DNA from 2 places in the Cobetia sp. 1CM21F genome. Region 2 is predicted to be linked to the other one. Evidence: predicted binding sites of a transcription regulator. Region 2 holds the regulator's gene; the other holds the start of a gene.
What was found. Region 2 encodes PhoB, which activates phosphate uptake and scavenging genes when phosphate is short. Its sites were predicted from a motif close to TGTCATANNNNTGTCANA; they were not measured.
Positions count from the first base shown of each region.

Region 1 (7,873 bases), on a different contig from region 2:
GAAGGTCCACAGCGGGACGCGACGCTCCTCTTCCAGCAGGCCGGAGTGTGAGCGGTCGGCATTCATGCCGTGATCGGCGGTGACCATCACCTGATAGCCGGCTTCCAGCCATGCCGGCAGGTAGTCGGCCAGGGCGACGTCGGCATGCCGCGCGGCGTTGCGGTACTGCGGCGTGTCGCCGCCATGACGATGGCCGGCATCGTCGATGTTCATGCTATGCACCAGCAGGAAATCCGGGGCGTGACGCAGGCGCAGCATTTCGGCGTCACTGAACAGATGGTCATCCGGATAATGATCCTGCCAGTAGAAGATGCCCGCCTGGATGGCGGATTCCGGGTTGTCGAGCCAGCGATGGCGGGCCGGCACGAAGGGGGCCGCGACATAGAGTTCGCTGACCCAATGATAGGCGGCGGCAGCCGTGCGCTTGCCCTGCTGGCTGGCAAGGTCGAACAGGCTGATGCCGCGTGAGCGGCGCACGATACCGTTGTTGACGATACCTGAGTCGACAGGCAGGTCGCCGGTCAGCAGGCATTCATAGAGCGGGCGCGACATGGCCGGCAGCTCGCAGTCCAGTGATTGATACTGGCCACGGCCGGCCTCGACCAGGGCACTCAGATAGCCCATGGCATGGTGACCCACGGCGTGGTTGAGGCCGTCGAGCACGACAAGAATGACACGCTGAGACATGGTGACTCCGTGAAGCTCAAGACGGCACCGCAAAGGCGATGCCGTCTGTCAGGATGGTGCGCGCTCTGCTCGCGTGAAGCAGAGGCCGGGGATCACTGCTGGTGGATCAGTACCTGGGACTGCCACTGGCGCGGCAGCTGCTTGGCACTGGCTTCCCAGCCCGCGAAGTCCTGGACCGGACGAGCATTGGCATACTGCTCGTTGGGCAGCAGCTTGGCGGCGATATCCTCGGGCAGGGTGAGGTGCTCGGCGCGGATCGGACGGGCATAGCCCTTGGCCAGATTCAGCTGACCGGCGTCGGAGAGGATGTACTCACGGGCCAGCTTGGCGGCATTCGGGTGCGCGGCATGCTTGTTGATGATGGTGGCGTAGCCGGAGGTGACGGAGGCATCAGACGGAATGACGACCTCGAAGGTGTCGCGGTTGATCTGATCGCGATAGTTCAGGGCATTGAAGTCCCACAGCAGGGCGACTTCGACTTCGCCTTTCTCCAGGTTGGCGATGCTCGGCTCTGCCAGTGACAGACGGCCCTGGCGCGCCAGTTCCGCGAAGACTTCCAGGCCCGGTGTCAGGTCGGATTCCTTGCCGCCATTGGCGAAGGCAGCGGCCAGAATGGCGTTGTTGGCCTGGGACGCCTTGCCGACGGCGCCGACGGACACCTTGTAGTCACCTTCGGCGAGATCGGCGAAGGAGGTCGGGCGCTCATCTTCACTGACCAGCGTCTTGTTGATCATGAAGGAAATGGTGCCGGTGTAGCCCAGTACCCAGTGGCCATCCTTGTCTTTGGCCCACTCCGGGATCTGCTCCCAGGTCGTGGTCTTGTAGGCCTGGGTCACGCCTTGCTGCACCGCGATCGGTCCGAAGGCGAAGCCCACGTCACCGATATCGGCGGTGGCGTTCTCACCCTCGGCCTTGAACTTGGCGACTTCCTCGGCGGAGCTCATGTCGGTATCGCTATGCGCGATGGAATACTTCGACTCGAGGTCTGCCCAGGTGTCCTTCCAGTTGGCCCAGCTGTCCGGCATGCCGACGCTATCGACACGGCCTTCGGACTGAGCGGCCTCGAGAAGGTCAGCCGGCATGTCGGCGGCACTGACAGAGGCACTGCCCAACAGGGCGGCCATGCAGGTGGAAACCAGCAGGCCGGTGGAGCGGGATGAGGTAGTGGCAATCGACTTCAAGGAGATTTCCCCAGTAGGTGATGAACAATCGCTGCGCTGAAGGTAAGGCGTGACGGGCATCAGGCACCCTGTCGACACGCTGAGAGCACGTCCGGGTGCTCAGGCCAGTTCTCGGATCATTGATCAGACCAGTGCTCTGCCAAGTGCTCAGGCAAGTGCCGAGACAACCGAGACTGTGTGGTCTAGTTCAGTTCGAAAGGCACGATCGACTCTAGCGCTCGCCTGTGACAGTTGCGTGTCGTCAACATGTCGTTGTCATGGCATGGGGTGGCGGCTCTGCCTCTGCCTCCTTCATACCTTCTTCGTGCCTTCTTCGTGCCTTGCCGCGGGCTTCAGTCCTCGCTATCTTCCACAGCCATGGGCGGACAAGGCATGAGTCAGCGCGTGATGGCTGAGCTGGCGTGGCAGCCAGAGCTGCGCTGTCACCGAGTTGTCACGCCAATGCCACTATTCTCCTCATGCGTGTCTCGACAAGCGTGTCTTGAAAAGTCGCACTGAGCTTTGTGGGTCATCTGAACTAGACCACAGAAATCGCTTCGCTCTGACCCTTTCCATCCTGGACGCCCTGGATGTCATGCAAGTGACTCGCCAGAAATTGCTGTCTTTCGTTATCTTTCAGGAACTTCGCATGCCTTCATCTTCGCTTGAGCCCCAGAGTGACGCCGCTTCATCGGCAACTCCTGACGCGGATGTCCCCGTGGCAGGGCTCAAGAGCAGGCTGCTGAACCATCTTGAGGCAGCGCCGCTGCGCGCTTCACAGCGCCTGCCTTCCGAGCGCGAGATGATCGAACGCTTTGCCACGACGCGGGTCACGCTGCGCGACACCTTGCTGCAGCTGGAGGCGGAGGGGCGTATCTATCGCGAGAATCGGCGGGGCTGGTTCGTCTCGCCGCCACGGCTGCGCTATGACTTGCTGGCGTGCCTGCCATTTCGCGACATGGTCGAGTCACAGCAGCGGGTGGCCAGCACCGAGGTACTGGCGGCAGGAGAGGTCGCTGCCAACGCGGTGATCGCGCGGCGACTGGGGATTGCGGAGGGCTCAGTGGTCTATCGCATCACTCGCGTGCGGCGTATCGACGGGCGGCGCGTGCTGCATGTCTGCCATCACCTGCGACGTGACTGCTTCCCGGGCATCCTCGATTTCGACCTCGCTGCCCACTCCCTGACCGACCTCTACCGGCACGAATACGCCATTCGTGTCAGCCGCGTCAGCTTCGAGCTGGCCTCCACGGTGTTTGACGCTGAGGCCGCCGCCGCACTGAACGCTGCGCAGGGCAGCCCCGCGCAGCGCATCACCCGCATCAACTTCGATCAGAATGGCCGCGCGGTGGACTGCGATGATGAACACTGGCGCCACGACGCCATCGAATTGACGCTGAGTGCCGCACCACAGAGCTAGTCGGCAAGTTCGCGGCGAAGCCTGAATGCCTGGCAGGCCGCTGGTAGCCCAGACGAAAACACCCGCACACCTCTCTGTCAGTAGAGGCCGTGCGGGTGTTTCTTGTGCGACAGACAGGATTCGAGCGCGGTTGAGACGCGATCGATCGGTATCAGCGCATCAGCAGGCTTTCATCGACTTCGCGAAAGTGATGGGCGCTTTTCATCAGGGCGAGGGCGGTGAGGGCTTCGACGCCATAGACGCGGGTGGTGATGGCGTGGCGGGTGGCGACATGGTCCAGCAGCAGGGCGAAGTCGCCATCGCCGGAGGCGAGGATGATTTCATCGACCTCGGGGACGGCTTCCATCACGTCGATGGTGATGCCGACATCCCAGTCGCCCTTGGCCGAGCCGTCGCCGCGCTGGATGAAGGGCTTGAGTTTGACCTCAAAGCCTATCTCGCGCAGGCGCTGCTGGAATTGCTGCTGCTTGGGGTCGCCACGGTCGATCGCGTAGGCGTAGGCATGCTGGATCGAGCCGAGGCGCTCGAGCTCTGCCCACAGGCGGCGATAATCGAACTGCCGACCGAAGGTGTCGCGGGTGGTGTAGTAGATGTTCTGCACATCAATGAAGACGGCCAGGCGTGTGCGTGCCCCATCCGCGTCGCGAGTGCCATGCACACTGTGCTGGCGGGAGTCGAGGGTGCTGTCGCACGAAGAGGATGCTGGCATGGGCGTCGCCGTGGCGGGAGGAGCAAGGGCAGGCAAGAGGTGATTTTCCTCTCCCCAGAAAGAAGCCGGCCGCTACCTGATGATGCAGGGCAGCGGCTGGAGGTCTAGCGATGAACAACGCTCTCACCGGTCAGTGACTCGATGGCAGACGCCAGTTGAGTGAGGCGAGCAGCGCGTTCGGGCACCAAGGCTTGATGGGCAAGCCTCAGCTCTTGGCAGCAGGGTTTGACGGCTTGGTCGGCTTGACGCCAATGACCTGGCCGCTGACACCGGATTCAATCACATCCACCTTGCCACCACGGTCCAGGAAGGCCTGCATCTGAGCTTCAAGCGAGGCTGAGGTTTCGACAGCAGCCGGTGCTTTTTTCTTTGCAGCAGTACGAGTATTCGCCATGCGGGACTCCGTTCCAAGACGTGAGGGGTGAAGGTGCATGATAACACAGTGGCAACTTTGCTGCTTGATGGCGTCAATTTGGAATCAGAAGCCTGATGTTTTGCGTCGCTTTTCCTTGTGTCTGCAAGCCTCGCGCAGCTTGGTGGGCCGCTGTTGCGATCTGACCAACACAGTGATGCAGGGCAGCCAAGCCATTGAAAAGTCGGGCTGTCGGCAAGAGGTCAGTGGGCATGATCGCGATTGCCGCATGGCATGCGAATCCTTTTATGGGCGCTGAATCATCTTTGATGACCAGGCTCCCCGACGCTCAGCCAAGCAAGGAGAGACTCCATGACAAGCCCTTCCAACGGTGGTTTTGACGGACAGACTCGCGCTTATGCGGTGGCATCCGAAACGGCAGACCTGGCGCCCTGGAACTTCGAGCGTCGCCAGCCGCGTCCGGATGACGTGGCCATCGAGATTCTCTACTGCGGTGTCTGCCACTCGGATCTGCACGTCGGGCGCAATGACTGGGGCTTTTCTCAGTATCCGCTGGTCCCGGGGCACGAGATCGTGGGTCGGGTGACCCAGGTGGGCAATGACGTCAGTCAGTACAAGGTGGGCGATATGGTCGGCGTCGGCTGCATGGTGGATTCCTGCCGTGAATGCAGCGCCTGTCAGAAGGGGCTCGAGCAATACTGCCTCGACGGCATGACCATGACCTACGGCAGCCCGGACCGTCACGATGGCAGCCTCACCCAGGGCGGCTATTCCGACAAGATCGTCGTCAGCGAGCGCTTCGTGGTCTCCATCCCGGACAAGCTCGACCCGGCAGTGGCCGCGCCGCTGCTGTGCGCGGGTGTCACGACCTATTCGCCGCTGCGTCACTATGGCGTGAAGTCCGGTGACAAGGTCGGGGTGATCGGCATGGGCGGCCTGGGTCACATGGGCATCAAGTTCGCCAAGGCGATGGGCTGTGAAGTGACGCTCTTCACCCGCAGCGAGAGCAAGGTCGAGGAAGCGCGCGAGAATGGTGTCGATCATGTGATCGTCTCGACGGATGACGAGCAGATGGCAGGTGCCACCGAGACCTTCGACTTCCTGCTCGACACGGTGCCGGTGCCGCATGATCTCAACCCTTACCTCAATACCCTGAAGTACGACGGCACGCATATCCTCGTCGGCCTGGTGCAGGAAGTGGACCCCGCGCTGCAGGGCGGCAACCTGGTCATGAAGCGCCGTGTACTGGCGGGCTCGTTGATCGGTGGCATGCCGGAGACCCAGGAAGTGCTCGACTACTGCGCCGAGCACGACATTGGCTGCGATATCGAGATGATCGACATCGACACCATCAATGATGCCTGGAAGCGCATGCAGGAAGGCAAGGTCAAGTATCGTTTCGTGATTGACATGCAGAGCCTCAAGAACGCCCAATAAGCGCTGGCGCTGCTGCCGACGAGGCAGTCTGTCAGTGAATGCTGAAACCCCCGCCAATGACGCATTGGCGGGGGTTTTGTCGTAAGGTATGTCACAAAATTGCTACAGGGTGATTCCCGATGTATCGCAAAACGCGTATAAGAACGCGATGAAAACGCCAAAGAGAATCCAGCCGCTCATAGATGACGGTCTGGTCGATGAAGTGCTCCGCCCCTTGATGAGTGGCAAGGAAGCCTCGGTTTACGTCGTGCGCTGCGGAGAAGAGATTCGCTGTGCCAAGGTCTACAAGGATGCTGCCCAGCGCAGCTTCAAGCAGGCTGTGCTGTATCAGGAAGGCCGCAAGGTGCGTAACAGTCGCCGTCAACGGGCGATGGAGAAGGGCTCCGGCTTCGGACGCAACCAGCAGGAAGCCGCCTGGCAGAATGCCGAGGTCGATGCGCTGTATCGTCTGGCCGATGCCGGTGTACGCGTGCCGCAGCCGTTCGGCTGCTTCGATGGCGTGCTGCTGATGGAGCTGGTCACTGATGACGACGGCAATGTGGCACCGCGCCTGAATGATGTCTCGATGTCCGCCGAGCAGGCGCGGGAAGACCATGCGCTGATGATGCAGTACATCGTGCGCATGCTGCATGCCGGCCTGGTGCATGGCGATCTGTCCGAGTTCAACGTGCTGGTCGATGACTATGGCCCGGTGATCATTGATCTGCCCCAAGCGGTCGATGCCGCGGCCAACAACAATGCCAAGAGCATGTTGGCGCGTGATGTCGCCAATATCACCGCCTACTACGCGATGTTCGCGCCTGAACTGGCACAGACACGCTACGCCGACGAGATCTGGGCATTGTTCGAGGCCGGCGACATGGACCCGGATGTCGAGCTGACAGGCCTTTATGAGGACGACGCCGAAGCGCCGGACGTGGATGCGCTGCTCGAGAACATCATGGCGGCCATGGAAGAAGAGCAGGAGCGCAAGGCGCGCCAGAAGAGTGCCGAAGAGGGCGATGATGAATAGCAGGAATCTTTGGTTGCTAACTGCTGGCCGCTAGCTGCTTGCCAGGACTCGGGCTTTCGCCAGAAGCGCTGAGTAGGGGCTCGCCAGTGGCAAGCGAGTGATGCCCTGTCACGCACGCTGCCGATTCGATGGCCTGATCTTCCCACGAGTGTCTGGGGAGATCAGGCCATTTCTGTTGGGGCCTTGTCTCGGCCGAAGGTAAAGCAGAGAGGCGACAGGGGAAGGGATAGAGAAAGGGGAAGGGATAGAGAGGCACGGCAGCCCGCGGCAGGATCCTCAGCGGAGATGTCACGCGACTGCAATAAAATGATGCTCATATATGCCTATGCGTATTTATCGACATGCCTGTTATCGAGATACGTGTTCAGCATGCCGAGGGTGATTTTCATCACTGGCATGTGGCGATTGGCGAGGTGTCGCGCCAATCGGGTTAGCGGAGTCGTGAGGGATTCCGCCACCAAATATATGCTTATTCATATAAATCAATGCATCGGAGCACCGCAATGAATCGCCCTCTCAAGCAGCTCGCTTTCGTGATCGCCTCTGCGGCTATCGTGTCCAGTGCACAAGCACGTGACCAGGTTCGCATCGTCGGTTCCAGCACCGTCTATCCCTTCTCGAGCTATGTGGCGGAAGAGTTCGGTGTCACCACGGATCATCCCACACCGGTCATCGAAGCCACGGGTTCCGGTGGCGGCATGAAGCTCTTCTGTGAAGGTGCCGGCAGCAACACCCCGGATATCACCAACGCCTCGCGCCGCATGAAGGCCTCCGAATTCGAGCGCTGTCAGGAAAATGGCGTGACCGACATCACCGAAGCCTTCATCGGTTATGACGGCATCGCCTTCGCGCAGTCCAACACCAACGACCCTGCTGCCTTCACGCTGGAGCAGATCGCGCTGGCGGTCGCGGCCCAGGTGCCGGTCGATGGCAAGCTGGTGGCCAACCCCTATACCCGCTGGAACCAGATCGATTCCAGCCTGCCTGACCGCAAGATCACCATCTATGGGCCGCCCAGCACTTCCGGGACGCGCGATTCCTTTGAGGAGCTGGTGCTGGAAGCCGCCACCGAAGA
Region 1 is NZ_JALNTQ010000001.1:956,762-964,634, forward strand. It holds gene MSG32_RS03910 (alkaline phosphatase family protein) at 1-687, opposite strand, end outside; gene MSG32_RS03915 (extracellular solute-binding protein) at 780-1,868, opposite strand; gene MSG32_RS03920 (UTRA domain-containing protein) at 2,497-3,267, shown strand; gene MSG32_RS03925 (NYN domain-containing protein) at 3,419-3,976, opposite strand; gene MSG32_RS03930 (hypothetical protein) at 4,182-4,370, opposite strand; gene MSG32_RS03935 (NAD(P)-dependent alcohol dehydrogenase) at 4,701-5,786, shown strand; gene MSG32_RS03940 (PA4780 family RIO1-like protein kinase) at 5,935-6,798, shown strand; gene MSG32_RS03945 (substrate-binding domain-containing protein) at 7,302-7,873, shown strand, end outside.
Region 1: the regulator PhoB is predicted to act here: its motif matches at 2,289-2,306, upstream of MSG32_RS03920 (UTRA domain-containing protein).

Region 2 (7,873 bases):
GGCTGGCGCGAGAACAGCGCACACCACACGACCGAGAGCAGGCCATACCAGGACGCCCCGATCACCAGCAGCAACGGCTGAACCAGATTGATGCCCAGCCCCGGCTCACGCAGCCATTCGGGCAGGCTGCGCTCCAGCACCGCGATCTGACCATCTCCATGCTGCTGCTCGAGACTGATCATGGTGTAGACGGCCAGAATCAACGAGGCGCGCGCGATGGCGCCGTAGCGGGCATCGATGGCGCCCAGCATCGGCATCGCGAAGGTGGCCAGCGCCAGCCCGATCACGAAGGGCAGCGGCATGCCGAACAACAGCTCCACCGAGACGGCGGCGATGCTGAAGCAGGCCAGCGTCATGCCCAGCGCGCGCAGTCGGCCGCGCCAGTGATCATCGGTTTCCGCCAGCCCCGAGGCGATCACGCCCAGAAACAGCGGAATCACCACCGCCATCTCGTCGAGCCAGAACCCCACCGCCATCACGCCACCCAGCGCGATCAACATGCGTAGCGAATAGCTGAAGGCGTCCAGCGTCCACAGACGACGCAGGGAGTGCATGAGGGAGTCCAGGAGAGAGCGTGTCATGAAGTGTTCCGTGACCAGGGCGCCGGGCAGCGCATTAGACTTTAGATTTATATCGCTAGCATAACACCCCGTTCTGCCGTGTCCGAGAGCCATGGTGCATGCAAGCGTTGGCGGGCGCGTCGAATGTCGAATCGCCGCGACGTGCCACTCTGAAGACTCCTGACCTCATTGGCTTTCATGGAGAATACCGATGCATCCTCTTATCGAACGCGTCACTGGCTCCCTCGGGCTATCACCGGAAATCGCCGAGCAGGCGGTCGGCATGGTTCTCAAGTTCGTGCGTGAGCAGGGGCCGGATGGCCCGGCCGCTTCACTGCTGGGCGCCATCCCGGGGGCGGAAGGCCTGATCGGCAGCGCAGGCGAGGAAGCCGCCGAGTCCGGTGGCGGTGGCCTCATGGGCGGCCTGATGGGCGCCGTCAGCGCCTTCACCGGCGGCAGCGGTGGCGGTGCGCTGGAACTGGGCCAGAAGCTGATGGGGCTGGACCTGAACATGGACCAGGCGCGCGGCGTGGCCGATGAGACACTGAGCTATGCGCGCGAAGAAGCCGGCGATGGCGTGGTCGATCAGGTGCTCGAAGGCATTCCGGGCCTCAAGCAGTTGCTGTGACGCCTCGAGGGCGTTGAGAGGGTCTTCTCGAACAGCCCCTCGCAAGTAAAGGCTCGCGACAACTGCTCGTGACAAAACAACGCCCCGCTGATTCTCTCAGCGGGGCGTCTTTCGTTCATGCAGGCACGGCACAGGGTCATTCAGCGAATGCGCTTGAGCAATGACTGCAAGCGGTTGAGCTGGGCCGAATCGCCGACCAGCCGCACGCGCTGGTCCATCAGACCTTGCAGGAAGGCACGCGGCGAAGGCTTGAGCAGAAAGGCCACCGCACTGTCGCTATCGGCGAAGCGCAGCTCAAGCTCGGTATCCACCGGCAGGCCACTGCCCGTGGTGACGCCCGCGTGGGACATGCGGTAGTGACGCGCGATGCTCATGTCTTCGGTCGCGACACCCCAGTCCAGCGGACGCTTTTCCAGCTCGGCACGAAATTCGGGGTCACGCTTGAAGGCCCGCTTGAGCAGCAGACCCAGCACCCACAGCAATATCTTGAGCTTCATGGTGTCATTCCTTGAATCGCGAAGCGTCGGTCACGCAGGCCATATGAAAATGCCACCGGCCCCGCAGGGCGGAACCGGTGGCATCAGCATGACAGCCGACAGGGCTTTTTATGACGACGATTGAAAGCCATGGCGACAGCCACCCCGGGTCTGCGCTGAAGCACGAGCCGAGGTTACTTGGTCACTGCATCCTTCAACGACTTGCCGGGTTTGAAGGCAACGGTCTTGCTGGCCGGGATGGTCAGCGGCTTGCCTGTCTGAGGGTTCTTGCCGGTACGCGCCGCACGCTGGCGCACGGTGAATGACCCGAAACCGATCAGTGAGACGTCATTGCCTTTGGCCACGGTATGAGTGATCTCGTCGAGAATCACGTTCAGTACCTGACTGGCCTTGTCCTTGGATAGATCCGCACGCTCGGCGATGGCCGCAGCGAGTTCTGGCTTGCGCATGAAAAGCCCTCCTGGTTTGGCATTCTGCACGGGCGGCCAAGCCGCCGTTTCCATTGTTGTTCTTGCACTTGCTAGCGGTGGCGTATGGCGGCGACGCAATCCGCTCCCGGCAAGCTTTGCCGTATCAAACCTGTCGATGGCAGCAACCTGTCAGACGACGCCCGCTGAGCAGCATGTCTGACGGAGCATTCACTATCGTGCCTGACCGCGCTGGCAGCAAGGGATTTACGACCATCGATCATGGCATCGCCTAGCCTAGCAACGGCGGCGCCTGCCGCGCTAGCTCGACTTTCCTGCGAACGGCGACGCCTGTCAACGCATATCCAATCAAGCGTTCGTTCATATCCAGTGCACGCGCTTCGAGGTCATCGCCTTCACCGGTGATTTCCCAGCGTGCCACGGCCGAACGCGGCGGATAGGCCACCACCGGCAAGGCCGGTGTCTTGACCAGCACCGGCCACGCCTTCCAGTCGAGCACGCTCGGCTCACCACACAGGTTGGCTGCCAGGGTGCGCGCGGCCATCTGCAGCGGCTGAACGTACATGGCATTGACGCCCTCGACACTGGCGCAATCGCCCAGCGCCCAGATATGCGGCTGTGAGGTGGCCAGGTGGCGGTCGACACGGATGCCATCACCGCCGGCGCTCAGGCCCGCGGCCTGCGCCAGACGAATGCGCGGCGCCAGCCCGGTGGCCAGCAGAACCACGGAGCCCGTCAGGCGACGACCGCTCTGCAGACGCACCTCGACCGGCGCGGCCTGGCGCTCGGCCTCCTCGCCTGAGCTGGCGGCGATGGTCTCGACCATCTCGCCCTGGCGACGCGTCACACCGAGTCCATCCAGCGCCACACCCAGACGCTGCCCCAGCGCTTGCGGCAGCAACCCATCCAGCGGAGTTTCCTCAGGCGCGACCAGCGTGACGCAGTGGCCGGCGGCCGTCAGATCATTGGCGTATTCACAGCCGACCAGTCCGGCACCGACAATTACCACGTGCCCGTTTTCCCCGCGCTCGCGGGCCTTCGTCAGCGTCGCGCAGAAGGCCGCATAGTCGTCGAGGTCATTGATGCTCTGCACGCGTGAGGCCACTTCCGCGGCGACGGGGAAGGGACGACGCGGCGCGGCGCCGAGTGCCAGCACCAGCTCGTCATAGGCCAGACATTCCTCGCCCAGCCATAGCTGGCGGGCATCACCATCGATGGCAGTGACGCGTTGATGGGTACGCAGCTCGGCATTCAGCTCGTCCACCAGCGCCACCGGCGCCTGACGCGACAGATCGGTGGCCGACATCTTCTTGGCGAAGGCGGTGGACAGCATGGGCTTGGCGTAATCGTGGCCGCTGTCCTGGCTGATGAGTATCAGCCGGCTGTCCTTGTCACGCGCACGCAGCGCGCGCGCCAGACCAATGCCCGCCATGCCGGTACCAATGATGACAAGGGTGCGAGGGTCGCGCATGGCACCATCTCCTGAGATCGATCCGAGGGAAGCGCTGATGAAAGAGCGCCAGCAGCGTCCGTCATGAACGCCGATGAATGCGCCCAGCATACCAGCCCGCCAGCAGTGCAGGCATGCCTGAGCGGGAGGCCTTGCCGCCCGGCCATGCTAGACTCGCCATTTCGTCATCCTGACAGGGAATTCACCGTGGTCCGATGCCCAGCAGGCGAGCCTCATCACGCAGCGCTCACGCCACAGACCTCCACCTGTGAGGCGCCTCATTCGTCAGCCGAGTCCCTGTGCCAGCCTGCGCCTCGCTGGCCTTTGCCCACGCGCGTCATGCCCGCTGCTTCGGCGGCGGTGCGCCGCCATTGGCAGCCGGCTGCCGCACTGCAGGGTGTCATGCCGGCCGGCTGGTGGGCGTGGCTCTCCTCGACGGACTCGCTGACCCAGCGTCTTGCCAGCGCCATGCAGCAGCAGGATGAACGCGATGGCCAGCCCATTCAGGGCCTGCGCGTGCGCCTGCTGCTGCAGGACACCGGCCCCGCGCGGCTGGATGAGGCGCGCCTGCTGGGCATCGGCCCACGCCGGCATGTCTGGCGGCGCGAAGTGGCACTCTGTCATGGCGATACGCCATGGGTGATCGCACGCTCGCTGGCGGCGCTGGACCTGGCCCACGGTCACCGCCTCTCGACGCTGGGCGAGCGCTCGCTGGGCCATTGGCTGTTTCGCCAGCCCGACCTGACCCGCAGCGCCATCGATGTCAGCCGCGCCCCGCTGGTGCTTTCGAGCCCCAGGCCGCTGGCCCGCACCACCAGCCTGTGGATGCGCCGCTCGATGTTCTCGCATGGTCGCTTCAAGGTGCTGGTGCAGGAGGGCTTCACACCGGCCTTCCAGCACGCGCTGCAGCTGGCCTGAGCCTTGCGGCCGACTGGCCTCGTTTCTCTCTCTTCCCTTGCCCACTACCATCCGCCCAGGAGCCCCGATGACCGCGTCATCCACTTCCGCCGCTTCGCGTCCTTCCAGACTGGCCGACTACCTCGCCCTGACACGGCTGGACCGCCCCATCGGCACCTGGCTGCTGATGTGGCCGACCCTGTGGGCACTGTGGCTGGCGGCAGATGGCATTCCCGAGCGCACGACCCTGCTGATCTTCATCGCCGGGGTCTATCTGATGCGCGCCGCCGGCTGCGTCATCAACGACTACGCCGATCGCCATTGGGACAAGCATGTCGAGCGCACGCGAGACCGGCCGCTGACCTCGGGCCGCATTTCGGAACGCGAGGCGCTGACGCTGTTCGGGGGGCTGGTCGCGGCCGCCTTCGTGCTGGTGTGCTTCACCAACCTGACCACGGTGCTGCTGTCGATCGTCGCCGTGCTGCTGGCGGCCAGCTATCCGTTCATGAAGCGCTTCCATCATCTGCCCCAGGTGGTGCTGGGCGCCGCCTTCGGCTGGGCGATTCCGATGGCCTTCGCCGCGACGCTGGAGGAGGTGCCGACCTACGGCTGGTGGCTGTTCGCGGCCAACCTGATGTGGACGGTGGCCTACGACACCGCCTACGCGATGGTCGATCGCAACGACGACCTCAAGGTGGGCATCAAGTCCACCGCCGTGCTGTTCGGGCGTGCCGACAAGCTGATGATCGGCCTGTTGCAGCTGGGCATGCTGGTGGTGTTGATCGGCATCGGCCTGCAGCTGGCGCTGGGCATCTTCTACTGGCTGGGGCTGGCCGCCGCCGCCGTCACCTTCGTCTGGCAGCAACGTCTGATCCGGGAGCGTGAGCGTGCGCCCTGCTTCCAGGCCTTCCTCAACAATCATTGGACGGGTTTGCTGATCTTCGCCGGTATCGCCCTGGCGACCTGGCCGATGAGCTGACTCCTGCATAAACATTAGTATTATTTAATTTAAAGCGACCCCTGCCCTCTGTTGCTCCCCAGCCCACGGTTCATGCCTGCCTGCCGCGCCTCCAAGGCGGCTGGCAGGCTTGCGTGCAAGCTGCCATGCTGGCAGTTGTCATCTCGTTGTCATATAAGCGGGTTGTAATCGTCATCGACTTGTCATTCTGGCGCGTGCGCCGACTGCTGCATGGGATCTAGCGATGAGCTCCAAGACCGTACTGATTGTCGACGATGAATCCTCGATTCGCGAGATGATCGCCGTTGCCCTCGAAATGGCGGATTACCGCGTGCTGGAGGCAGACAATGCCCGGGACGCCCACGCCATCGTCGTCGATGAAAAGCCCGATCTGCTGTTGCTGGACTGGATGATGCCGGGCACCAGTGGCCTGGAGCTCGCGCGGCGTCTCAAGCGTGACGAGACCACCTCGGAGCTGCCGATCATCCTGTTGACCGCCAAGGGCGAGGAAGACAACAAGATTCAAGGCCTGGAAGCCGGTGCCGACGACTACATCACCAAGCCCTTCTCGCCGCGCGAGCTGGTCGCCCGTCTCAAGGCCGTGCTGCGTCGCACCACTCCCAAGGGAGTCGAGGAGGCGGTGGAAGTCGAAGGCCTGATGCTCGACCCGGCCAGCCACCGCGTCACCGCCCACGGCAACTCACTGGATGTCGGCCCGACCGAATATCGCCTGCTGCAGTTCTTCATGACGCATCAGGAGCGTGCCTACACGCGCAGCCAGCTGCTCGATCAGGTATGGGGCGGCAACGTCTATGTCGAGGAGCGCACCGTGGACGTGCACATCCGTCGCCTGCGCAAGGCGCTGGGCACAGGCCATCAGCATCTGATCCAGACCGTCCGCGGCACCGGTTACCGCTTCAGCGCTCAGGCCTGAGGGATTCATGCGCTATTGGACCAACGAGCTATGGCGCCTCGGCTACCTTGCCGGTGGCTTCGGCCTGATCGGTGGCCTGCTGGGCCATCTGGGCTGGGGCCTGGCGCTGGGTCTTTCGCTGTATCTGTTCGTCCATCTCAAGCACTTGAAGAGCCTCTACACCTGGCTGATCACCAATCCCCATGAAGAGCCGCCGCCCGGCGATGGCGTCTGGGGAGACCTGCTCGATCGTCTCTACCGCTACCAGAAGGGCCAGCGTCAGGCTCAGGAGCGACTGCGCAGCATCCTCAACCGTATCCAGGAATCCTCCGAGGCCATGCGCGACGGCCTGGTGATGCTGGACAACCACGGTGACATGGAATGGTGGAACAGCGCTGCCGAGCAGCTGGTCGGTCTCAAGGCCAGCCACGACCGCGGTCAGCACATCACCAACTATCTGCGTGACCCCGTCTTCATCGACTACTTCAATCGGCTGGCCTACCGCGAGCCGCTGACGCTCCAGTCGCCGCTGTCTGACAACCTGACGCTGCAGATCTCCATCACCCTGTTCGGTGACAACGAGCGCCTGGTCATGCTGCGTGACGTCACCCGCCTCTATCGCCTGGAAGAGATGCGCCGCGACTTCGTGGCCAATGTCTCCCATGAGCTGCGCACGCCGCTGACGGTACTGGCCGGCTATCTCGAGACCTACTCCGATTACGCCGATGACCTGCCACCGCGCTGGCAGCGTGGACTGGGCCAGATGCAGAGCCAGACCGACCGCATGCAGCATCTGGTCGAGGACCTGCTGACCCTGTCACGCCTGGAAACCGACGAACTGTCCGACAACGGTCGCTGCATCGACATGAGCGCCCTGCTCGGCCATATCCGCGACGACGCCGAAGGCCTGTCCCAGGGGCGCCACACCTTCTCCATCGAGGCCGATGCCAGCCTGTCTCTGCGCGGTGAGGAGCAGGAACTGCGCAGCGCGATCTCGAATCTGGTCTTCAATGCGGTGCGCTACACCCCCGAAGACTGTCATATCACCCTGCGCTGGAAGGCGGATGACCAGGGCCTGCTGGTCGAGGTGGAAGATGATGGGGACGGGATCGACCCGGTCCACCTGCCGCGCCTGACCGAACGCTTCTATCGCATCGACAAGGGCCGCAGCACCGCCACGGGAGGCACCGGCCTCGGGCTTGCCATCGTCAAGCATGTGCTGATTCGCCATCAGGGCCATCTGGAGATCGACAGCCACCCCGGCGAGGGTGCGCGCTTCCGCTGTCACTTCCCCGACGAGCGCGCCTGTCAGGCGAGCGCTCCCCAGGCCAGCAGTGCGCTAGCCCAGTGATGGGCTGATTCCGTGATGATCTGACCCGAACGCCAGCCCAACGCAGAACGCCCCGCAGCCACCTCGAAAGGAGGCGACTGCGGGGCGTTTCGTTTGGTCAATCAGACGACGCTGCGGCTATTTCAGCGACGAGCCAACTTAGCGACGAGCCAGTTCAGCGACGAATCAGTTCAGCGACAAGCCAGCTCTGC
Region 2 is NZ_JALNTQ010000004.1:79,199-87,071, forward strand. It holds gene yccS (YccS family putative transporter) at 1-581, opposite strand, end outside; gene MSG32_RS13555 (DUF2780 domain-containing protein) at 772-1,188, shown strand; gene MSG32_RS13560 (hypothetical protein) at 1,329-1,685, opposite strand; gene MSG32_RS13565 (HU family DNA-binding protein) at 1,859-2,134, opposite strand; gene MSG32_RS13570 (FAD-dependent oxidoreductase) at 2,385-3,584, opposite strand; gene MSG32_RS13575 (chorismate lyase) at 3,903-4,481, shown strand; gene ubiA (4-hydroxybenzoate octaprenyltransferase) at 4,549-5,439, shown strand; gene phoB (phosphate regulon transcriptional regulator PhoB) at 5,663-6,352, shown strand; gene phoR (phosphate regulon sensor histidine kinase PhoR) at 6,360-7,682, shown strand.